Regions from separate parts of the Soonwooa sp. T0.1_25 genome, predicted to be linked through region 1. Evidence: riboswitches for the same ligand, from Rfam matches in the RefSeq annotation. Region 1 holds a riboswitch; each other region holds the start of a gene.

Evidence for each region. A riboswitch is a leader RNA that binds a small molecule or an ion and turns the genes downstream of it on or off. The one in region 1 is predicted to bind S-adenosylmethionine.
Region 2: linked by a shared signal. The riboswitch ahead of AC23MB_RS01750 (O-acetylhomoserine aminocarboxypropyltransferase/cysteine synthase family protein) and the one ahead of AC23MB_RS08795 (hypothetical protein) in region 1 are both predicted to bind S-adenosylmethionine.
Region 3: linked by a shared signal. The riboswitch ahead of AC23MB_RS01810 (alpha/beta fold hydrolase) and the one ahead of AC23MB_RS08795 (hypothetical protein) in region 1 are both predicted to bind S-adenosylmethionine.
Region 4: linked by a shared signal. The riboswitch ahead of AC23MB_RS11125 (TonB-dependent receptor plug domain-containing protein) and the one ahead of AC23MB_RS08795 (hypothetical protein) in region 1 are both predicted to bind S-adenosylmethionine.

What each region holds. Positions count from the first base shown of each region.
Region 1 covers NZ_JBYFBZ010000005.1:117,145-123,320, forward strand. The annotation lists gene AC23MB_RS08780 (hypothetical protein) at 1-839, shown strand, start outside; gene AC23MB_RS08785 (helix-turn-helix domain-containing protein) at 1,015-1,311, shown strand; gene AC23MB_RS08790 (hypothetical protein) at 1,301-2,731, shown strand; SAM-I-IV-variant riboswitch at 2,906-3,016, shown strand; gene AC23MB_RS08795 (hypothetical protein) at 3,144-3,542, shown strand; gene AC23MB_RS08800 (hypothetical protein) at 3,641-3,901, shown strand; gene AC23MB_RS08805 (hypothetical protein) at 3,929-4,312, shown strand; gene AC23MB_RS08810 (hypothetical protein) at 4,666-4,944, shown strand; gene AC23MB_RS08815 (hypothetical protein) at 4,944-5,819, shown strand.
Region 2 covers NZ_JBYFBZ010000001.1:367,695-373,870, reverse strand. The annotation lists gene AC23MB_RS01760 (TonB-dependent receptor domain-containing protein) at 1-999, shown strand, start outside; gene ctlX (citrulline utilization hydrolase CtlX) at 1,194-2,117, opposite strand; gene AC23MB_RS01750 (O-acetylhomoserine aminocarboxypropyltransferase/cysteine synthase family protein) at 2,202-3,488, opposite strand; SAM riboswitch class I at 3,627-3,727, opposite strand; gene AC23MB_RS01745 (dimethylarginine dimethylaminohydrolase family protein) at 3,793-4,707, opposite strand; gene AC23MB_RS01740 (DMT family transporter) at 4,967-5,839, shown strand; gene AC23MB_RS01735 (citrate synthase) at 5,951-6,176, opposite strand, start outside.
Region 3 covers NZ_JBYFBZ010000001.1:384,692-390,867, reverse strand. The annotation lists gene AC23MB_RS01820 (MGH1-like glycoside hydrolase domain-containing protein) at 1-1,248, opposite strand, end outside; partial or broken gene AC23MB_RS01815 (glucose 1-dehydrogenase) at 1,458-2,264, opposite strand; SAM riboswitch class I at 2,538-2,642, shown strand; gene AC23MB_RS01810 (alpha/beta fold hydrolase) at 2,682-3,641, shown strand; gene AC23MB_RS01805 (ACT domain-containing protein) at 3,648-5,186, shown strand; gene AC23MB_RS01800 (O-succinylhomoserine sulfhydrylase) at 5,249-6,176, shown strand, end outside.
Region 4 covers NZ_JBYFBZ010000009.1:9,195-15,370, forward strand. The annotation lists gene AC23MB_RS11110 (GIY-YIG nuclease family protein) at 1-111, opposite strand, end outside; gene AC23MB_RS11115 (metallophosphoesterase family protein) at 120-1,325, opposite strand; gene AC23MB_RS11120 (hypothetical protein) at 1,322-1,483, opposite strand; SAM riboswitch class I at 1,708-1,812, shown strand; gene AC23MB_RS11125 (TonB-dependent receptor plug domain-containing protein) at 1,922-4,738, shown strand; gene AC23MB_RS11130 (VF530 family protein) at 4,832-5,071, shown strand; gene AC23MB_RS11135 (YchJ family protein) at 5,073-5,453, opposite strand; gene AC23MB_RS11140 (DUF2255 family protein) at 5,482-5,859, opposite strand; gene AC23MB_RS11145 (M3 family metallopeptidase) at 5,979-6,176, opposite strand, start outside.

The DNA of each region.
Region 1 (6,176 bases):
TAATAGATTCTGATGTTTACAAGGATTATATCTCGGAAAAAATCAATAAAATAAATTTCATAATAAACCCAGATGTAACTCTTGAACTGTTGAATTTTGAACTTTTCAAAAGCCTTATTGATAATTCTTACGATACAGTAGTTAACCATTTTGAAAAACAATCCAAACTAGAAAGGTTTGAAATATACAAACAAGAATTATTTGATTTCGTGAGGGGCTGTGAATTGAAAATAAAGGAATTAAACAATTACCAAATTACTATTTCACAAAAATTAATACAATTAGATAACAATAGTGATTTAGACATAAAATATAGCTTGACAACTGAAAAAGAAATAAATGCTTATCATATTAATAAATTGAAAGAATTAGTATCTTATCTATATGATAATCATCTTATTTTAAGAGACATAAAAAGAGAAGATGAGATTCCACTAACTGTTTTTGGGAATAGAAATTTTGATAAAATAGAAAATCTATACAATGAACTCATAGAACTAATTAATATCAGTCCTTCAAAAAAAGATTTTACTGAAGTCTTTAAAATTAACAATAAAATTCAAAATAAAATTAATCTTTCTAAACATTTTAACTCAAATAAACAATTTACTCTAAGTGATTATGGTTACTTAATCTCTACCCTTCAAGAATTCTTCATTGAAAGTATAAAACAAAACAATACAAAATATGATAATTGGTGGGCGGAAAGGTTCAAATTTGAAAGTATTGATAAGAGCTTTAAAGACATTAGAAAAATGAAAAGTAATGCAAAAAAAGATGTCAATAGAAAACCAAAATATAAAACTGAAATTGATTCTTTAAAAGATATTTTTTATTAAAATCCACAAAAACAGCAACTTTTTTTTCTGAAAAAATATTAAAATTATTCAAAAACCCTCTAATCATAAAGATTACAGAGGGTTATTTTTTTTTTAATTAACAATCACCAAAAATTTTTCCATCCTCAAAATCCACATTTTAATTGTTCCATTATTAATCAAATAAAATTACGTTATGGAAACATTAAAATTAGTACAGGTAACACCTGAAAGTTTAGCAGAAATTGTAAAAAATGCAGTTTCAAGTGAATTAGAAAGATTTTCAGATTTATTTAAAAAATCTGAATCAGATTCAGAGTATTTGACACGAGAAGAAGTTTGCAAGAGACTGAAAATCTCAAAAGGAACTTTAAACAATCGTAGTAGAAGTGGAGAAATACCTTCTCACAAAGTTGGGAGAAGAGTATTATACAGAAACTGCGAGGTTCAGGAGTATATTAACGGTCAAAAAAGAATGAGTTATGGAGAATAAAACAGTCCTCATTCAAAAAACCCTTCTAAAAGATTTGGAAGGGTTTATTTTAGAATTGAACGAATATAATAAACCTCATATCAAATTAGATATTGCCGTTTATTTTTTAAGTCTATTCATTAGCTTACCAAGTCATTACAGAAATACTGAAAAAGAAAATTATTTAGTTAGCTTAAATTCTGAAAAACTAAAAGGAATTTTCTCGAAATATACAAAGTATTTAGATTTTTTTATCGATAGTAAAATTATTGAAAAAGCCTTTAATTATTCTACGGATAAAGGAACAAGCAACCAATACAGATTAACAGAAAAGTATTTATTTGATGATATTATTGAATATATAATTACAGATAAATCTTTATTGAAAAAATTCGAAAAAGAAAAAAATAAAAAACTAAATGATAACGCTAATTCAATAAGTGACAAGAAAGAATTTCATCTCAAAAAGAGACCTCATTTAGTTCGGTATTTTGATGATAATTTAACAATAGATATAATGTTAGCTTTTGAGATAATTAAGCCCTACAAAGAGCTAAATTACGCCAAATATCAATCGGGAATGCAATTAATATCAGAGTATAATAAAAAAGACTGGAAATATTCTATTAATCCCAATTCTGATAATCGCTTACATACTAATTTAACCAGAACAAACAAAGAGTTAAGAAAATGTTTGTACTACAAAGAAGATAGATTAAGTGCAGTTGATATTAGAGCTTCTCAACCGTTCTTTTTTGCGGTTTTTCTAAAGGCTTTTTTAAAGAAAGATTACAAATTGGTTAAACAAATCGGAGCATCAAAATTAATATCTAAAAAGAAATTTGAGGAACTATGTAATTTAGATGTGGATAGAGACGAAATAATAGGATTCGTAGAAATTATTTTAACAGAAGATTTTTATACAAATTTTTCTAATCATTTAGAAATTCAAAATGATGAAGAAGGAAAAACTTATAAAATGAAAATCAATTACATCGAACCAAGAAGCAAATTAAAAAAAAGAAGGAAAATTGATTTTGAGCAACCAAGAATTAAAGAATCTTTTGAAACCAAAAGAGATTACGCAAAATCTGTAATGATGGAAGTCTTTTTCAGCAGTCCGAGAACAACAACAAAGGAAGCAAAACAATTTAGAACAATTTACCCAAGTATAAGTAAGATAATGAAATTTATAAAAGATGAATGTGTAAATTTTGATAAATTGTTAAGTCATATTGAATCGTACTGCTTATTAGATTATGTTGCTTTAAGAATTAACAAAAACCATAAAAACATGCCTATTTGGAGCATTCACGATTCTTTAGTAACCACTAAACAAAATATCCATTTATTAAAGGAAGAGGTAGAACAATTATTAAGTGAGGTAACAACAATAAAAAAAGATATATTAAAAGATATTATAGTAATAGACAATTGGTAATTAAATTATTATAATATTTATATTAGTAATACTTAATAAAAATTTACTCCTATTATTCCCTAATGTTGCCGATTTTATAAAATTAGCTGAAAATAATAATGCAAAATATTGATTAACAGTATTTTGCATTTTTATTTTAATATTTTGTCAAGAAAAAAATAATCTTTACTTTTACATTATCATCAAGACTAGTCTATAAAGACTGAGCAACCTGCTTGACCACAACAGGCGAAGGTGCTAAAACGATGTGATTATTTAACCCAAATAATAAAAATATGTTGTTTTCCTTCATTTTCAGTAAACATTTCCATAATTATTCAATTGAATACCATTCAGATAAAGATTTTAAAAATTCTCTATCAATAAAGTATTGTTATGTTATAAAATAACTTGAAAACCTCCGAGCCTACAAATGAAAATTAAAGAAACAAAAATCAAAACATTGCAAGCAAGTATTTTTATTGGTTTGGAGTATGGCTATACTCAAAAACAGATTGATGAAAATTTAGTTATTGAATCACTATCAGAATTACAAAAACAGCTTTCAAAAGAAAAAGATATTTATTTAAGTGCTTCTGTGTCAAAAACAGTAATTGTTTTGAATAACCAAAAAGAGCCACACCTTAAAATTGATTTTATTAATTATCCTAAATTTCCTTTAGATGAAAATATTTTTAAAGATGAGGTATTAATTATTGGAAAAGAATTAATGAAACAATTTAAGCAAAACAGAATATTAATTATTTATACAGACGAAACAGTTATGTTAGAACAATCAGAGGAAACAGACACTAGAATCAAAATTAAATAATAAAAAATAAAGAAAACCATAAATAATGTTTTCCTTATAAATTTAATTTAGCCAAGCTTTGTTAAGTAAAATAACTCATAACTATTAATTAATTCAACATGAAAACAATCAACAAAATTTTAACCCTGTTACTTTTAACCTTTACAGTCTTTTTAACTTTTATCATTTATAAACAACAAAAAGAAATTAACTCAATCAAAAAGAACATTAATGTAAAAAAAGATGTTTGGTCAAATCAAAGCTTTGACAGTTCATTTAACAATGATGAAATAAATGACAAAGTTTTGAATTTAGAAAGAGAAATTGAGGATTTAAAAAGCGAAGTAGAAACCTTAAAATTAAACCTCAATAATTTTTAATTGAATTAACATCAAACAAAAACTATAATGGAAAAACTACTTCAAGAATATTTTAATGATATATTAAATGAAATGAAGAAGTCTCAAAATGAAAGTGACAATTCAGGATTTTCAAAAGATGGAGAGGTTTACGTCAATCAGAATAATCTCCTCAGGTTTTTATTTTTTAGACTTTATTATGAGGATGACGATGAGTTGATAAGACTCTATAATAAAGAATTCCAAATAGGACTTACAGGAGAATATTTCCAACAACTTTATTTAGTTTGCTTTGACCGAATCTTTAAAAAAAGATTTGACATGTCACCTATTGGGGGAATTGAAAACAAAAAGGTTTTTATGAAAGGCAAAGTCTCTTTATTCAAAGGAAGATTAGTAATGACAGAAACGAAACTTACTATTATTAAATAACTACAATAATCATACAATTGACCAAAGATTGATTAAAGCATTTAATTGTAAACTGTAAATATATGGACATAAAAAGAAAGAAAATTTTAAATTTGTGAAAATTGAAATTGAGTGAATTAAAAAATTAATATAAATTCTTTATAGGAGCGTTGAACTCTGTTATTCTGTAAGAAATCGGCAAAATTTTAACAGCAAGAATAACAAGTCTCATGCACCGCCCCTCTGGGCGTGTGTTAGTAGGACTTGTTTGCTGTGGGCTTTGCCGAGCCTCTTACAACGATGTTTGAACCCACACGCTTTTTCTATTTAACAAACTTCATTTTGTGGGCTGATGAAATAAAAACTCAACTATTATGTTTATCGGAAAACAAACCCCCTACAAAATTAATACTGTATTAGACTTGTATGGAATTGGTTCTTATTCAACAACAGGGAAAGCCATTATGTTACTACTGAAACTATTGATGTTTGCTGTTCCATTCTATTTTGCTTATTCAATGTTTGACGATTTTGAATTTTCCTTTTTGAATATTTTGAAATTCATTGGATGGTTTATTTTAGCTCACTTTCTTCTTGAAACTCTATTTTTTGGATTTGTAACAGGATTTATGATAAGAAAGAAAACTGAATAATGAGGCTCATCAGATATATTCTCTTTATTCCAGCTTTATTTGCTGGAATGTTTTTGTCCAGAATAATTGATATAGTAACTGCGGTTTTATTACAAAAAAATGATTTTGGTACTTCGTTATCAATTTGGGCTGAATTTGTATCTACTTTAATTGCAGTAACAGTTGGTATTGAACTGGCTTTGATGGTGTATCCTAATAAAATTAAAAAGATTCCATTAGCTATTGTGGGCTTAGTTCTACTTTCCTTGGTATTATTAAGCATATATTCGGTATATGGATTAGACGAAGAGTTTGGAGAAACCACGAGAAGAGATAAGATTAAGTTGGTTTTTACGATAGTCGCTTATATGCTATCTTTTGGCTATTTTTTCAAAAAACATTTTCTCTCAAATGATTTTTTGAGTGAAGAAAAAGCTGAAAACAAAGAAAGGCAAAGCCAAAATAATTTTGACTATAGCAAAGAATTATTCAAAGTTTACTATTATGGTGACTTCTTTTTCTTCAATTTTTTCGGAAAATTTGATATGATAAATTTTGTCTTTGTAGATGAAGATAAATTTGATGAATTATTTGATGCAAATGTTAAAGGTGTACCTGTGTTTTTTAGTGTACAAAATAAAGATTTACAAACTTATAAAGATGAATATGGTAGAGATTGGTCAAGGCTTGAGAACGACAGCCTTTTTGCGGTATTCTTGTTTGAATATGTAAATTCTTTTAATACAGGAAATGTATCAGGTGTTAAGTTACTAAGTTTTAATAAGATTGAAGTCTATAAAAAGATTAGTTCGGAAAAAATTGAATTGTACTCAACGTGTATGGTGGGTGAGTTGAGAGAAAAGTTAAAAAATTCTAATAAATCCGAGACCAAATAGTATATACATAAACTACGCCCCCTCACAGGCAAAAGGAAAACCAATTTTTTTCAGCGGGTGGGGGCATTTTCAATTTGATTTCAAGTCAATTTTTTGGAAAAAATTCTTCAACTGAAAGTGATTTGATATGCTTAATAAGCCTTTTTAGATTCTATAGTAAATACATTAGATAAGTCGCAGGATTTGCTTTATGTAATTGAATTGCAATTAATTATGAATACTTTTTTGTCTTTTGTAAAGTTTTAAAAACCTTTTGCAATTGATTCAAATTATCCGTAAATATTGGTAGAGCATAATAGCAATATCCCAATGATGGTCAGAAGTTACATAATTTAGAGTGAATTTAAGAGATAATTA
Region 2 (6,176 bases), on a different contig from region 1:
AAATTTTCTGATAAATTTTCTGGAAAAATTGGAACACGCTACGAAATCACTAACAGCATCGGGACTTCGGATAATCCGCCAGCAGAACGACCAGACATGGCACTTGTTGAGAAAAACTACAACAATATTTTGCCATATTTAAATCTGAATTATGCGATTAATGATAAGAATAATATTTCGTATGCATTCTCTAGCCGAATGAGAAGACCAAGTTTTTGGGAATTGAATCCCGTACGAAACATCATTACACAAGACAATTACACGCAAAATAATCCATTTGTAAAAGCGTCTTCGATATATAATCAGGAGTTGACGTATATGTTTAAAAATTCATATTTCTTGATTCTTAACCACTCGTATTTTAAAGATGTTATTACGATGGTTCCGTTACAAAGAGATGTTGTCCGTGACGGAAATACGTACAGACAATTGGCTTACATTCGCAGCAATTATGGCGACAAACAAGAAATGTCAGCGATGTTGGGAATGCAGAAAAATTTCTTTAACCAGTATTTAACAACCAATTTCAATATCGGTTTTCAACATAATATTAATAACGGAACTTTGAACACAGATCCAACAACTGGCGAAATTTTTGACACGTATACAAATACAAAAAAATCAACCAGTTTATTAATTCAAACCAACAACACAATCCGTTTGGACAAAGCAAAAACCTGGTTTGCAGGCGTCAACTTCTTTTATGTAGATAAACAACAAATCGACTTTGGACAGTTGCAGAGCCTTGCTAGTTTAGATTTAAGCATCAAAAAACTTTGGAACAATTGGACGTTCGCGGTTAATGTCAACGATGTGTTAAGAACCAATATTGTAAAAATTAAAGATGAACAAGCTGACGGAAATTTCAATTATCTGTCTAATAACTCTTTCCGAAGAGGCTTAACAGCGAGTGTTACATATAATTTCGGAAATCAAAAAGTTAAAAAAGTAAGAGACATCGACAGTGCTGCTGGCGATATCAAATCCAGAACACGTTAATCTAAATTATAATTAAACTTTTCAACAAAAAAACTTCAGCCTGTACTGAAGTTTTTTTTTATTAGGAGCTAATCCTGCTGTCCGCTATATCTTTAGCATTGTCGCTCGGACGGCTCCGCTACGCTCCGCCGCCTCACTCCAACGCCAAAGGATGTCGCTTCCATCAGGGCTAGGGAGTTTGTCATCCATAGAAACTAATCCTTCGGTAAGAAAACCTCAGCCAACATACAACGAGCGCTTCCGCCGCCATTGGTTTCAATGGTTTCAAGATCCGAATATATAATTTCGGAATACTTTTCAATTTGATTTATTTGACTATCAATCAAAGACTTATAAGCCGACTGACTCATCACAAGATAAGTTTTTCCTTCATCATTTCTAACTTGCAGCATATTACCAGCAAACTGTTGCATTTGCGCTTCGGTGATTTCAACAATTTCTTTTCCAGAATCTGCGAGGCTGTTCACCACATTTTGTCTTTCGTCCTCGTCATCAATACATTCTAAACAGATTACTGCAAAACGATCCGCAACGCACATCATCACATTAGTATGATAAATAGGAAGTCGCTCATTATCATAACTTTGGAACGAATGAAAAACAACTGGCGTATAATTGTATTTAGCACAAAACTCACGGAACAACTTTTCATCCAATCTTAAAGAAACAGAACCATAAGCAATTTTGTTATCATGATCGAAAATCATACTTCCGGTGCCTTCCAAGAATTTTTCATCTTGTTCGCTTCCGCTAAGATCATCTATTTTACTGATATTAAAACCTTTAGCTTTAACTTGATCTAAAATATCTTGACGACGTTCTACTCTTCTATTTGGAGCAAACATTGGATAAAGTACAACTGTTCCGTCTTCTGCAAAACTCACCCAATTATTCGGAAAAATAGAATCTGGCGTATGCGGCTCCAAAGTATCTTTAATAGTGATTACGTTAATACCTTTACTTCTAAGTTTTTCAACAAAAGCATTAAACTCCGCTAAAGCTTTCTCCTGAACTTCAGCACCTTTTTGCTCTACCTGAAAATAATTATTCTCCGCCGTTTGGGCATTATAACCGAAAGCTATCGGCTCAATCATCAAAACTGTATTCGTTGTCTGCATAATTTTTAGTTAAGTCACAAAAATAGCAAAGTTCCGCAGAATAACTACGGAACTTTTAAAATTATAATTTTGTTTTCAGAATCGTTAAAATGCTTGTTCAAAATCCGCAATAATATCGTCGATATGTTCAATACCAACACTTACTCGGATTTGTCCTGGCGTGATACCCGCTGCTTTTTGTTCGGCATCACTCAACTGCTCGTGCGTTGTTGATGATGGATTGATAACCAATGTTTTAGCATCACCTACGTTTGCAAGATGACTCGCCAATTTTAATGAATTAATAAATTGAACCGCAGAATCTTTTCCTCCTTTTATTTCAAAATTAAGAACACCTCCAAAACCTCGTTTTAGATATTTTTTTGCATTTTCCTTATCAGTGAAACTTTCAAGTCCTGGATAAATTACTTTTTCGACATTTGGATGATTTTCTAAAAACTCTGCTAACTTTTGTGCGTTAGAAACTGTTCTTTCTAAACGAAGTGATAAAGTTTCTAAACCTAACAACAACTGATGAGAATTAAACGGCGAAATCGCAGGACCAAAATCTCTAAGACCTTCTACTCTAGCTTTAATGATAAATGCAATATTCCCAAAATCTGAATTGACACCAAAAACATCTGTAAACACCAAATCATGATAACCAGCCGATGGTTGAGACAACAACGGGAATTTCCCATTTGCCCAATCAAACTTTCCAGAATCTACAATAACGCCGCCAACACTTGTACCATGACCGCCGATCCATTTGGTCGCCGACTCAACAATGATACTTGCTCCATGCTCAAATGGGTTAAACAAATATCCACCAGCTCCAAAAGTATTATCAACAATCAACGGAATTTTATGCTTTCCAGCGACAGCTGCAATGGCTTCGAAATCAGCTACATTCAGCGTCGGATTTCCGATGGTCTCGACATACAAAGCTTTGGTATTTTCATCAATTAAAGCTTCAAAATCTTCAGGATTGTCGTCTTTTGCAAAACGGGCTTCAATCCCAAATTTTGCAAAACTCACTTTGAATTGGTTATGACTTCCTCCATACAAATATGGTGATGTCACAAAATTATCACCATTTTGCAAAATATTAGTAATCGCAATAAACTGTGCTGCCTGTCCAGAAGAAACCGCCAAAGCGCCAACGCCTCCATACAAAGCTGCAATTCTTTTTTCGAAAACGTCAGTTGTGGGATTCATTAATCGGGTGTAGATATTTCCGAAAGCTTTGAGACCGAAAAGATCCGCAGCATGTTGCGCATCATTAAAAGTATAAGAAGTTGTTTGATAAAGAGGAACTGCGCGACTGTTTGTATCTCTGTCAACGGTTTGTCCTGCGTGCACTTGTAAAGTTTCGAATTTTAAATTGCTCATTTTGTATAAATTTTAAATCGTTAATCAACTAAAAACTTATCCAAGATGTCGAGCAATTGCCGGAAAAATAAAAACTCTTCCGACAAGTCGAAAGAGTTTTTTGAATATTTTTAATAATACTTTTCAAAAAGTGTCTCTGACTTATCTTTCCTCAAATCTTGAGGTTGAATGCGGCACCTTACATTTGCAGGTTGCCAAGATTTCATCGGGTCAATTCCCTCCATCTTTCTGGATAAGTGTAATTCTTATTTCAGAATTACAAAACAAAAGTATTAACTAATTTTTGAATCTGCAAGAAAAATTTTTATTCTCTCACCAAAGGCATAGTAGAACAACGCAACAAACCGCCCATTTTAGAGATTTCTCTGTACGGGATTTCTTCCACCGTAATTCCCCAAACATCACGAAGATGATTGTTCATTCTTGTAAAAGTTTTATCCGAAACAACCACTTCTGGCGAAATTGAAAATACATTAGGAACCATCTCAAACATCTCCTGATCATCAACATGGAAACAGTTTTCTTCTCCAAAAATATCAACAATTAATTGATAATCGCTTTCGTCTACAAAACCATCTTTGTAAATAATGCATTTATCCTTCCCAATCGGATTAAATGTACAATCCAAATGTAAAATTCCTTTATAAGGTTCGGTATCGTTTTTCTTTAATTCAAAATCGAGGATACGTTTTTTTGGAAAATATTCTTTTAGAATTTCGATGGCATATTCGTTAGTTCTAGCGGTTTTAAAACTTCTGTAATCCTGACTATAACAAGTCCCGATAAAAATGAAATCGTCCCAAACAATCACGTCTCCGCCTTCGATATGAGCAGTTTCTGGCAAATTAATGATATTCCGCCAAGCTACTTTTTCGAAAATTTTACGATAAGCTTCCTGCTCATCAGCGCGATCTTCGATAATGTTAGAAATAATCATTTTATCATCAATAACAAAAGCGACGTCACGTGCAAAAACTTGGTTATAATCTTCAATAACTTCTGGACGATAAACTTTGACATTGTGTTTTAGAAGCACCTCTTCGAAAGCCGTCATCTCCGAAACAATATCGACTTCTTTAGGATAAATATTCTTCAGAATAGAATTGTAGGATTTTGCATCATAACTTTCCTCCAATCTTGGTATGCCACCAATGGAATTTGGTTGCCCCAAAACAACAGATTTTAGTCTTCCAGTTTCGTTTTTAATATTAAGCTTCATAAAATTACTCGTCTGTCACAAATATAATGATTGCATAACATTTTCATAGTCGTCTACAGCAGCAATATCATCTATATAAAGCTTAAATAAAAAGAAAATATATCAGCAATAATCAATTTATGGGAAATTTTATCCAAAACCCTTAAAATCAATGGTTAAAACAAACCGTTTAATAAAATTATTGGTTAATTATAAAAAGCTGTACAATAGACTAAATGTAGACAGTTAGTCGTAGCTTTGCAGCGTTTTAACAACAAAAATGAAGACTCAAGGATATATTTTAGCTGCAATTTCTGCGATTTCGTACGGATTAATTCCCATTTTTATACTTCCTATTAAGAAAATCAACTTTTCGATGGATGTGACATTGTTTTATCGATTTTTGTTTTCTGCAATAATGGTTGGCGTTTATTTAGTTTTTAAAAAAGTGAATTTGAAAATTAATAAAGGGGAATTATTAGTCCTATTAATTCTAGGATTATTTTACGCCTTATCTTCGGAGTTTCTATTCCTTGGTTACGATTATTTATCCGCTGGCATTGCATCAACCGTTTTGTTTGTATATCCAGTTTTGGTAGCATTAGTAATGTTTTTATTTTATGGTGAAAAGCTTTCTAAAATGGGTATCGTCTCGCTTCTGTTGACTTTCTTAGGCGTTATTGTGCTTTGTCTAAAAGGCAACAGTCTCGAAATTAATTTTGTTGGATTAGGCATCGTTTTGTTAAGTGCCTTATTTTATGGACTGTATATCATCATCGTTAATAAAGCGAAAATTAATGTATCAGGAATTAAATTATCATTTTATTCAATGCTGTTTACATCAATATATTTCTTGATGAAATCTTTAGTTTTAAAAGAGAGTTTAACAATTCCGAGTTATTCGATATTCTTCAATTTTGTGACATTTGCATTTGTAACAACTTTAATATCGAGCGTTGCTTTGGTCTTAGCGATTCAAAAAATAGGTTCGACACCAACCGCAATTATGGGCGCTTTAGAACCAGTTATCGCTGTTGCAGTCAGCGTTTTGTTCTTTAATGAAGACTTTACAAGAAATCTCTTAATCGGAATTGTTTTAATATTAATAGGTGTTTCTCTCAACATGTCATCTTCTCCAAAAACTATCAAGTAAAACGACAAAGCTTTCTAGATTTAAACCTTAAAGTCTTACTTAAATGAAAAACTTAATCATAAAAAAACTCCCAAATTACTTTGGGAGTTTTATATTGAAGTTTAAAACTTCTTATCTGTTAGTCATTGCAACGTAATCTCTTACACCTGCACCTTGATATACTTGTCTTGGACGACCGATTGGGTCACCGTGAAGTCTCATTTCTTTCCATTGAGAAATCCATCCTGGAAGTCTTCCTAATGCGAACATTACTGTAAACATTTCTGTAGGAATTCCTAATGCTCTGTAGATAATTCCTGAATAGAAATCTACGTTTGGATATAATTTTTTAGATACG
Region 3 (6,176 bases), on a different contig from region 1:
ATCCCAAGTCGCGTACCACGGATACTCCCATTTATCAGGCATCGAAATAATATCTTTATTATGAAGATGCTGCCAATCGACATTTCTTACAAAACCTTGTCGTTCTACAGGATGGTTAGGATCGCCTTTTAGCCATTTTCCAACATTGTAATGATAGAATTGTTTATTCCAAAGAAGTCCTGCAAACGCTTGTCGTTGCACATTTTTTTCGTCCTCGTCTTTTACGTCTTGCTGAATGCCTGCGTAGAAATCATTCGCTTCTTGAATTCGATGATTGATCTGATCTTCAAAATCCCAAAATGCATCATCCATAATATGTGGCGATAATCGAAATTCAAAAGTTTTATTGCCTTTCGCAGGAATCATCTCCTCACATCGAAAAGCCGATTTTGTCCCAACTCGATTTGGATTAACAGAAGTTCCGCCGCGTAAAACATAATCGTTAATACCGTCTTTATAAAACTTACCAGTTGTAACTTCACCGAAAAGTTTCGGTCTATTGGTTTCATTATCACAAAAAAGAGGTTCTACGTTGCGACTTCTCGAGTACAATTTCTTTATTGACAAACTATCATGATGAACATCGATTTCTGCATCTTTCGAAAAACCTAGATTTGGCTTATAAGTATTATAACCCCAGGACCAGTTATTGCGATACCAAAGCGTCGGCAGCACCACCAAAGGCGCATCCTTGTCGCTTCTATTATGGACATCAACTCTGATCAAAAAATCATCTTCTCCAACTTTCGCATATTCAATAAAAATATCAAAATAAGCATCTTTGTCAAAAACGCCAGTGTCAAAAATCTCATATTCCATTTCCTTGTTAGATCGTTGGGCATTGGTCGCCACCAAATCATAGTACGGAAAAGCATTTATCGGATATTTGTACACCATTTTCATATAGCTGTGCGACGGCGTATTGTCAATATAGTAGAAAATCTCTTTAATATCTTCGCCGTGGTTACCTTCGTAATTGCTTAGCCCAAAGAAGCGTTCTTTGATCATTTTGTCATTTTTATTCCAAAACGAAAGCGCAAAACACAACATTTGCTTATCGTCAGAAATTCCCGCAATTCCTTCTTCCGCCCAACGATAAGTCCAACTTTCGGCGCGATCATGCGTTGTATAACCCCATGCATCGCCATTGCTACTATAATCTTCTCGCACATTTCCCCATTGGCGGTGGCTCACATACGGCCCCCACTTTTTCCAATTTGGATTATTGAGTTTATCTTGTTCTGTCATATAATTTTATTTCTGAAGCATTTCAGATTCATTTTTAGGAGCATCGAGATTATTGAATTCTTAGACATCAAATCCCGCTGTCACTACTCGCTATTATATTTTTAAAAAAAATAAAATGAGCTCAAACATACCGTTCCATCGGGGCTATATTTGAAGATTTGTCATTCTTTTGACTATTAAAAAGAACCAATCCAAAATACTGTTTTCCGTTATCCATTATCCGAAAAACTCTCTAACGTTGACATTCCACCATCGATGTAGATGCTTGCTCCCGTAATATAATCTGAAAAGTCGCTTGATAAAAATACTGCTAAATTTCCAATATCTTCTGCTTTTCCGATTCTATTATATGGTATCAAAGTCATCAATGCATTAAAAGAAGCTTCGTTATCCCAAGCCGATTTGTTAATAGGCGTTTGGATGGCTCCCGGACAAATATTGTTGATTCGGATTTTATCTTTTCCATATTCCTGAGCCAAAGTTTGCATCAATATTCGCAGGGCGCCTTTGCTTGAAGCATAATTGGCGTGTCCAGCCCAAGGAATATTTTCGTGGACACGGCTGATGTTTACGATTTTCCCTAACGAAATAGATTTATCATTCATCCCCCTTTTCAAAAACTCCCGAATCGCCTCGCGTGCGCACAGAAACTGACCAGTAAGATTAACATCAATTACCTTTTGCCATTGCGCTAAAGTCATATCAATAAATTTTGCGTCTTGTTGTAATCCAGCATTGTTTACAAGAATTTCAACTGTTCCGTATGTATCAATCGTCTTTTGAAAGATCGCCTAGACTTCAACTTCTTTATTTACATCACATTGACTTAGCATGCCTTGTTCGCCTTTAACAAAAATATCATCAAGAATGATTTGTGCAGCTTCTTTCGAGTGTTCCGAAGAATGATTAACAATGACAATGGCGCCAGAAGCCGCTAAACATTTTACAATTCCTTCTCCTATTCCACTGCTAGAACCAGTAACGATTGCAACTTGTCCATTTAATTTTATTTCCATTTTATGTTTTTTAGAATTCTTTTTTATCAAAAATCATACGAGAAAATTTAATTTCTTTAAAAAATTTGCCAGATTAAAATAATTTAATTTTCAATAGAAAAATCTTAGAAACTCTACAAACACTAACAATTGCTAGCCGATAATTTTAAACCATTATTGCTTTTAATATTACAAAAACTATAATTTATTCTAAATTTTTAAAAATTTAAGATTATTTTATCGAATTATCAAAATTTTCATACATTTGCATTACCGCTCTTTCACATATTGAAAATGTTATCCAGAAAGGTTGAGGGACTAGACCCTATGAAACCTTAGCAACCCTTTGCGAAAGCGAAGAAGGTGCTACGTTCTACCATGTATTTGGAGAGATAACAACTGAAGTTCTTTACTCAACCATTCTTAGAGGCATTTTCAATGAAAAAAAATATTAAAGCATTGAAAAAAGAACTTTTAACTACAGATATTAAGTACAAATCATTTTCAGGACAGAATTTTGACATCCCTTTAAGCTACGAAGTATTCGGAAAAGCCCATGGCACCGCACCTATTGTATTGGTTAACCACGCTTTGACAGGCAACTCTACAGTGTCTGGCAGCAAAGGTTGGTGGAAAAACATTATTGGTCCACAAAAAATAATTTCTACCAAAAAATATAGTATTATTAGTTTTAACATACCTGGTAACGGTTATAATGATTTCTTTATCGATAATTACGAAGATCTTACAACCAAAGATGTTGCGGCGATTTTTTTACAAGGTTTAGAAAATTTAGAAATAAAAACTTTACACAGCATTATTGGTGGCTCGTTAGGAGGTTCCATCGGTTGGGAAATGCTAGCCATCAACCCTAAAATCAGCGAAAAATTTATCCCAATTGCTTCGGATTACAAAACCCACGATTGGTTACATGCACAATGTTTGGTTCAAAAATATCTTTTAGACTCACCTGAAAAACCACTAGAAAAAGCAAGAGCACACGCCATGCTTTGCTACAGAACGCCAGAATCGCTTAATGAAAGATTTGAGGGTAAATTAACAAAAGAAAATACTAGGCGCGAGTCCGAAGATTGGTTAATCTACCACGGAAAAAGTCTCAACGAAAGATTTAGTTTAAAAGCTTACAAATTGATGAACCATCTTCTGATGACCGTTGATACTAACGAAAAAGTGTTATCCAAAATAAAAGCAAACATTAACCTCATTGCGATTAACACAGATTTGTTTTTTCCAGCTTCGGAAATCAAAAAATGTTACGAAAAAATTAAGACACATAAAGAAGATATTTTCTACGACGAAATTGTTTCTATCCACGGCCACGACGCATTTTTAATAGAGTATGAACAATTGCAAGAATTATTAAAACGTATTTATTAGAACAAAATGACAGACCAAAATCCAATTAGTATATACAGAAAGAAAGCTTTAGTCAACTTTGAAGGCAAAGACTTTCTTGGACAAATCGGCATCGACTCTCGAATCTTTACAACACTTAACAAAGGTGGCATCAGCGTTGGGGTTATTTCTCAACAAGCCATCGAAAATGGTGTTTCAGTTTTGGTTGATGAGAAAGATGCCGAGGACGCCGTGGCATTATTGAAGAAAGAATTCCAAAATGAAAAAGCAGCTGGCATAGTGAGTAATATTTACAGCATTGACAATCTTTGCGTTCTTGGATTTGTTTCGGAACAAAATGCTAAAATCATGTCGGAACTTCAACGCAACAAGATTTATCCTTTGTTGCTTAACCAAGTGTCATCGACTGGTAGAGTTAACATTGTTGTAACTGACAATCAAACCGAAATCACTCAAAATATTATTGAAACCGAACTTTTCGGAAAACCTAAAGTTGTTCACTTAGCTTTAATTGGTCACGGAAATGTTGGTTCAACACTTATCGAACAGATTTTAGATTCTGCCTACGATATTTTGAACAGAAAAAGAATTGATCTTAAAGTCGTTGCGATTTCTAATTCCAAAAAAATGGCTTTAAACAAATCTGGTTTTGGCAGCGATTGGAGACAAAAAATAAACTATTCGAACACTAAAAGTAATATCTCAGAACTTATCAGTTACACAAAAGAGCACAACTTAGAAAACCTAATTGTTGTGGACAATACCGCGAGTCCAGCTTTTGTAAAAAACTATACCAAATTTGTCGAAAACGGTTTTGATGTGGTTTCATCAAATAAAATCTTCAATACTTTACCTATTTCAGATTATCGAAATTTCAGAACGCAACTTGCAAAAAATAATAAAAAATATTTATACGAAACCAATGTTGGTGCAGGTTTACCATTAATTGATACGCTTAAATTACTGCATTTATCGGGAGAAGATATCACCAGAATAAAAGGGGTTTTCTCAGGAACATTAAGTTATGTCTTCAACCAATTTTCTGTTCGTAATGAGAAATTTTCAACCATCGTAAAAGAAGCAATGAACAAAGGTTTTACAGAGCCAGATCCGCGCGAAGACCTTTCTGGAAACGATGTTGCAAGAAAACTTTTGATCCTTGCTCGCGAATTAGATTTAATGAACGAATTCGAAGATATCAATATCAAAAACCTAGTTACAGAACCGCTTCTTCCAATTTCAAAAGACGAATTTTTGACACGAATAGATGAGTTGGACGAAACTTTCCAAAAGATAAAAGACGAACAAGAACCCTATCATGTTTTACGTTACGTTGGCGATTTGCATGGCGATTTAAGTCAAGACAAAGGCGAACTGGATGTAAAATTAATTTCCGTTCCTGCCAATTCTGCTTTGGGACAATTAAAAGGTTCCGATTCTATTTTTGAAATCTACACAGAAAGTTACGGCGAAAATCCGATTGTTATTATGGGCGCTGGAGCTGGAGCAAAAGTTACTGCCCGCGGCGTTTTCGGTGATATTTTAAGAGTCAGTGAGACAAAATAGATGCTAGAATCAAGAATCAAGAGCCAAGAACCAAGAAGCAAGACAAATTTAATATTGAAAAAATGTCAGAAAACATACCAACAACCAGCAACCAACAACCAACAACCAACTTTGAAACCCTCGCCATCAGAACTCAAACCGAAAGAAGCCAGTTTGATGAGCATTCAACGCCGTTATATTTAACTTCAAGTTTCGTTTTTGAAGATGCCGAAGATATGCGTGCAAGCTTCGCCGAGGAAAAAGACAAAAACTTATACAGCCGATTTTCGAACCCAAATGTCACCGAATTCATCGATAAAATCGCATTAATGGAAGGGGCAGAATCGGGCTATGCTTTTGCAACTGGAATGGCGGCAATTTATTCCACTTTCGTGGCATTATTGAATGCGGGCGATCATATTGTGAGCTGTCAATCGGTGTTTGGTTCTACGCATACTTTGTTCACAAAATATTTCCCAAAATGGAATATCGAAACAACCTATTTCAAAGCCGAAGACGCACAAAATGTCGAAAAATACATCCAACCGAACACCAAAATTTTATATTTAGAAACGCCTACCAATCCCGCAATTGAAGTTTTAGATTTGGAATTTTTCGGTCAAATTGCAAAGAAGCACAATCTCATTTTTATTGTGGACAATTGCTTTGCGACACCGTATTTACAGAAACCGATAAAGTATGGAGCAGATATCGTCGTACATTCCGCAACCAAATTAATCGATGGTCAAGGTCGAGTTTTAGGTGGCGTGGCAGTTGGCAAGGCAGATTTGATTCGTGAAATTTATCTTTTCGCGAGAAACACCGGACCTGCGATGTCGCCGTTCAACGCTTGGATTTTGAGCAAAAGTTTGGAAACTCTGGCAATTCGTGTTGAAAAACATTGTGAAAATGCAATCAAAGTTGCGGAATTTTTAGAATCACATCCAAATGTCGATTTGGTGAAATATCCGTTTTTAAAGTCCCATACAAGTTACGAAATCGCAAAAAAGC
Region 4 (6,176 bases), on a different contig from region 1:
AAAATGCTTACCTTCTTGATGTTCTATAAGCCTTTGGTGGACGTCCGAGGTTACACCAATGTAGAAAGTGTTATCAGAACAAAGTAATATGTAGACATAAGAATTTTGCATAGAAATCTTTATTCCTTCTGAATTTCTTTAAGCAAATCCATTAATTCTTCATTAGGTTCTTGATTAGCGTTTTTCGACTTGAAATAATCGACGAAAAGAGGCTCTAAATCTTTTGTGATGTCAATTTCAGCGATTTCAGTCTTTTGATTTTCGATGTTTTTCACTTTTGGAATTAAATAAATTATACCGTCATGACTTTGAAAAATTCGTTTGCGATCTTCTGCTTTCAAAAAAGAATCAGATTCGATGGTCAATTCAATTAATGTATTGGGGTTTTGTGTCAACCAAGTGATTGTCTCATCAACATTATCGAAACTTTTTCTAACCAATTGCCGTCCAGATTTTAATTCAATTTTTTCAAAAGAAATGTTTTGGTTGGGTTTTGCATCAATAATGGAAACAAATTTGGTTTGGCCAGCCTCTGAAAAGCTATAACAAAGCGGTGAAGAACTGTAAACAACAGGTTTTTCTTCCGTTCCAATATTTCTAAAGCCGTGCAAATGTCCCAAGGCCGTATATTGAATTTGATTGGGAATTGAATCGGAATACACCATATCTGCATTTCCGATTTTGATTGGTTTTTCACCTTCAGGTTCTTCTAAAAGTGCAGTACCACGCTTATTCATATATAAATGCGTAGTCAAAATATTAACACCGTTTTCATCACAGAAGTCGTCGGTAATAGTTTTCCAATGTTCGGCTAAAGTTTCGTTCAAAGCTTTTTCTTTTTCTTCACCGAAATACTGTTTCAACCGAACTTCATTGGCGTAGGCCGTATGAATTAGTCGAATTGGATATGCGAACTGATTTAATTTTAATTCTAAAAATCCTTCTAGAGAATTTATAATTTTGAAATTTTCTACTTCAAATTCTTGAATTTTAGCTTGAGGATGTCCGATAAGAATAATGCCGCATTCGCGAGCCAAAGGATCTGGCGCATTAATCAAATTGGGAGAATCGTGATTTCCTGCAATGGCGATTACGGGACGTTTTCCGTTGTTTGACAGTCGTTTTAAAGTTTTATAAAAAAGTTCAACCGCCTCAACACTTGGATTGAAATTATCGAACAAATCGCCCGCAATAATTACCATGTTAACCTTGTGTTCATCAGCGATTTCGATGATTTCATTCATCACCGAAATTTGCTCCTCCAATCGTGAAAATCGGTCTAGGCGTTTTCCTAAATGCCAATCGGCAGTATGTAAAATTTTCATGATTCGCTATCTTGTTGTTGATTCTCCTTCTCAATAAAACTGGCTCTAATTTCTTTTAATCTAGCTTTTCGTTTTTCTTCGGATTCTTGAGTTTTCCTCTTCTTTTGGTCGATTTTTTTCTTGTGCGCTTTTCGGTTGGCATCCGTATTTCTGCTCATTTTTAAGCCTATTTAATGAAGCTAAGATAGTGAAGTTTAAAAGGAAAATAAAAAGGAAATCCGTAAAACTAAAGTTTTGTTTTTGTACTTCGTATGCCTTGAATAGTCTTTTAAATGTCAGATTTTCAATCTATTATATATGAAGTGATTTTTGTCACGTTAAAAAATTTTCGTCAAAAAATTTATTCTGCCTAAGTTTGTAGCATGATTGCGAATTGTTGTCATACTTATTAAGAAAGACGGAGGGATCTGACCCATTGATGTCTTAACAACCTGCCAAAATATGGTAAGGTGTTACATTCAGCCTTTGAAAAAAGGAAAAATAAGTTGAAATACGATATTTGTCGGGTATTTAGGATGCCTGTCTATAATAACTTCTTTCAGCTTTGGCTGGAAGAAGTTTTTTTTGCTCTAAACTTAAAAGTAAATTTTTAAAATATGAAATCTAAAATTAATTTTAATCGAGGAAAACAAGTCGTTGTTACGACAGCTGTTGTTTTCTTTTCAGGAGTTTATTCTATTCAAGCTCAAGAAGTTGCAAAACCCAAAGATACAACTTCTGCTAAGCATATTGAGGAAGTGGTGATTGTTGGCTCTAGAAGTGGAGGACGATCAAAAGCAGATAGTCCTGTTCCTGTCGATGTGTTTAACCTAAAAGGTTTGCAAGAGTCGTTGCCACAGACTAACATCAACCAAATTCTTAATTCGATTGCGCCGTCTTTTACATCGACTATTCAGACCAATGCTGATGGAACGGATCACTTGGATCCTGCGCAGTTACGCGGTTTGGGACCAGACCAAACTTTAGTTTTGATTAATGGAAAACGAAGACATACTTCCGCTTTAATCAATGTAAATGGGACGCCAGGAAGAGGAACTGTTGGGACAGACCTTAATGCAATTCCAGCTTTTGCGCTTAACAGAATCGAAGTTCTTCGCGATGGTGCATCAGCGCAATATGGATCGGACGCGATTGCAGGAGTGCTCAACTTGCAATTGAAACGTGATACTGGAAAATTGACTGGACAGTTTAATTATGGAGGTTATTTGACACCGACTGCTAACGATCACACGGGGAATTATGATGGACAACAATTTCAAGTGGACTTGAATTATGGCAACAAAATCGGCAGCAAAGGCGGTTTTTATAATTTAACTTGGTCTTCACAATTCCGTGAACCAACAAGAAGAGCAGGTACAGAAAGTGATCCTATCTACAATGCCTATAATGCTATCGAAAAAAGAGCTGCTGAAAATGGTGTGAACTTGGCGTCTTATTTTAGCAATATTGGACAATTGAAAGGTTCAGCTGGTGAACAAGATTTTGTGAATTTAATACATCAATATGCGCAAGATGTTAGCTATTTCGGTGGCGATTTGCAGTCGAAAATCCAGTCTGCTAATAGTATTTCTGCGTTGCAATCGGTTTTAAATCCGAGTTCTTTTACAAAAGATCAACTGAATTATTTTACCGATCAAGAGTTGGCATATCGCGGTTTAACAAGAAAAGATTTTAACATGCAAGTTGGACAGTCCAAACTTAATAGCCATCAAATATTTGCAAATGTTGAAGTACCAATAAGTGATGACTGGAAGGTCTACACTTTCGGTGGATATTCGACAAGAAATGGTTCTTCAGGAGGTTTTTTCAGACGTCCATCACAATCAAGAACTTTTACTGGATTGTATCTTGATGGTTACTTACCACAAATTAACACAAGCATCCAAGACGTGTCGTTCTCTGCCGGCGTCAGAGGGAAATTTGATGGTTGGAATATTGATCTTAGTAATACTTTCGGTCAAAATAGTTTTGATTATACCATTAAAAATACAAGCAATACCAGTTTGCGATTTGCGTCGCCGTCATCTTTTAAAGCTGGAGGTTTAGCATTTTTACAAAACACAGTTAATTTAGAATTTAATAAATCTTTTGATGTTTTCAAAGGTTTGAATCTTGCTTTTGGACTCGAGCAACGTCATGAAAATTTCAAAATAAATTCTGGTGAGGAGGCTTCTTACACGGCTTATGATGTTAACGGAAATCCTCAGACGCTGACTTCTGTTAATCCTACAGATTTCTTTGGAAATGCTTTGCCAGGCGGTTCTCAAGTTTTTGCTGGTTTTAGAAATGAAAATAAAACAGACAAAAGCAGAAACTCTTATGCAGCTTACGCTGACGCAGAATTTAATTTCACAGATTGGTTGTTAGTTGATGCTGCTTTGCGTTATGAGAATTATTCGGATTTTGGATCGACTTTTAACTATAAATTGGCGTCTAGAATAAAACTTACAGATCAGCTTAATTTCCGTTTTGCAGGATCGACAGGATTCCGTGCGCCGTCTATTCATCAGATTTATTACAACACAACTTCGACTTTGTTTGTCAATGGTGAGCTAAAAGAAGTTGGAACTTTTAGCAACGAATCTCAAATTGCAAAAGGTTTCGGGATTCCGAGTTTAAAACAGGAAACTTCAAAATCAGTGAGCGCAGGTTTTGCATACAAAATCCCGACACTTAATTTAAATATTACTGCGGACGCCTATTACATTAAAATTGATAACAGAATTGTATTGACAGATCAGTTCTCAAGACCGACGGACAAACAGATTGAAGCTAATCCGAACTTACAGGCTGTAAGAAATGAGTTGGACCGTGCAAGTGTAAATGCAGCTCAGTTTTTTGCAAATTCTATCGATACCGAAACCAAAGGTTTGGATGTTGTCGTGAGTCATAATTATAGAACAGGCGATTTCAAATTAAATAATGATTTCGCTATTAACCTTACCAAAACTCAGAAAGTTGGTGATATTCATGCTTCGGATTTGTTACGAAATGCAGGTTTAGAAAATGTTTATTTCTCTGAAAAATCTCGTATTTATTTGGAAGATTCTGTGCCAAAAGTTAAGGCGAGTCTTTCAAATAATTTGTCTTGGAAAGATTTTAATTTTTACTTAAGAAATACCTATTACGGAAAAGTTTGGGGTGCCGATATTCTTGATGCCAACTTTGATGGAATTACACTTCCTAACGAACATCAACTAATTTCGGATAAGATAATCACCGATTTGTCGATTGGTTATAACATCAATAAGAATTTTAATTTGACAATTGGTGTGAATAATCTATTTGATATCTATCCAACCAAGAATTTGCCTTTCTCTTCTAATAACGATCAATTTGTCTATTCTCGTTCTACATCGCAGTTTGGACAGAATGGAAGATATGTGTTTAGTAAGTTAAGTGTGACGTTTTAATATTTTTCAAAAAGCCATCAAGAGTAATTTTCGATGGCTTTTTTATTGAATTCTAATTTAATTAGATTAAAATACTAAATTCGCTCAAAAAAAATGGAAACTTCTAAAGATCCACTTCACGGAAAACGCTTGGACACGATTCTGGAAGAACTTCTCGAATACTACAAAGGTTATGGCGAACTGGGAAAACAAATCAACATTCGCTGTTTTAATGGTGAAAATCCTAGTGTGTCATCTTCATTAAAATTTCTTCGCAAAACGCCTTGGGCACGCGCCAAAGTTGAGAGTTTGTATTTATATGTTTTGAGAAAGAAAAAGAAAAATTTGGAATAACTTAATCATCCATAAACTCTCCCGAAACATAATACCAACGACCTTTCACAGGTTGAAAGTACGAAAATTCATGATGAATTTGTGAATTACCATCTTGGTCGGTATAATAGGCTTTGAACTCGACTTGATTAAGCGCCGGAGTTTTTATGATTTCAAGTTTTGTCCAAGTATTTATTTCGCCCCATTCTTGCAATTCGGCTTTATCATGGAATTTTCTTTTGGAAGAAAGTGTCGTTTCCCAAAGATAATCTGCGTTCGGAATCGCAAATGCCGAAAATCGCGAACGCATCAAAGCTTCCGCTGTTGATGCAGTTTTATCACGTTTGTGGAAAGGTTGGCAACATTCTTCGTAGGTTTTTCCGGAGCAGCAAGGACAAGTCATTTTTTAATTATTAGTTATGAATTAAGAATTAAATCAATTTTAGATTAAAATAAATTCCATCGTTTTTTCGATATGGCTTTGTTCTGTAATTCCTTTTGCATAAAAAAGAATTCTCGCCCGAATTATATTTATTCAAATACGCTTGACTAATTCTTTCGTTTAAACGATCTAAATCTTTGGGAATTTCGGCTCTAATTTTAAAAACTTGGTTGCCGCATTTTATTTCGCCGTTCGAATCATTTAGAAAAGTGCTGTACCAACTTCTTTCGGCAAATCCCCAGGAACGTGCAAAAATTTTGTTATCAACGGTAACCATCCAAATTTCAAGAAAAGTTTCGCGTTCCTTTCGAGCTTTTATTCCGATAAGGTTGTGCGAATTGATGTAATTAATTGCTTCGTTTTGCATTGTTGAGTTTTATGAGAATCGTCACTTCGAGTAGATTTTGAAAAAATCGTATCGAGAAGTTTTTAATGCAAAGACTTCTCGATACGCTACGCTACTCGAAGTGACGTGAGATTATAAGTTTACCCAAAAGCTCTTTTCAAAAGGCTTTCTACCTTTGGTTCGCTGCCACGGAAGTTTTTGTACAATTCCATTGGGTCTTTGGTTCCGCCGGATGATAATAGAACTTTGTATTTTGCAGCCGTTTCTGGATTGAAAATTCCTGTTTCTTTAAAATACGCAAAAGCATCTGCGTCCAAAACTTCTGCCCATTTATACGA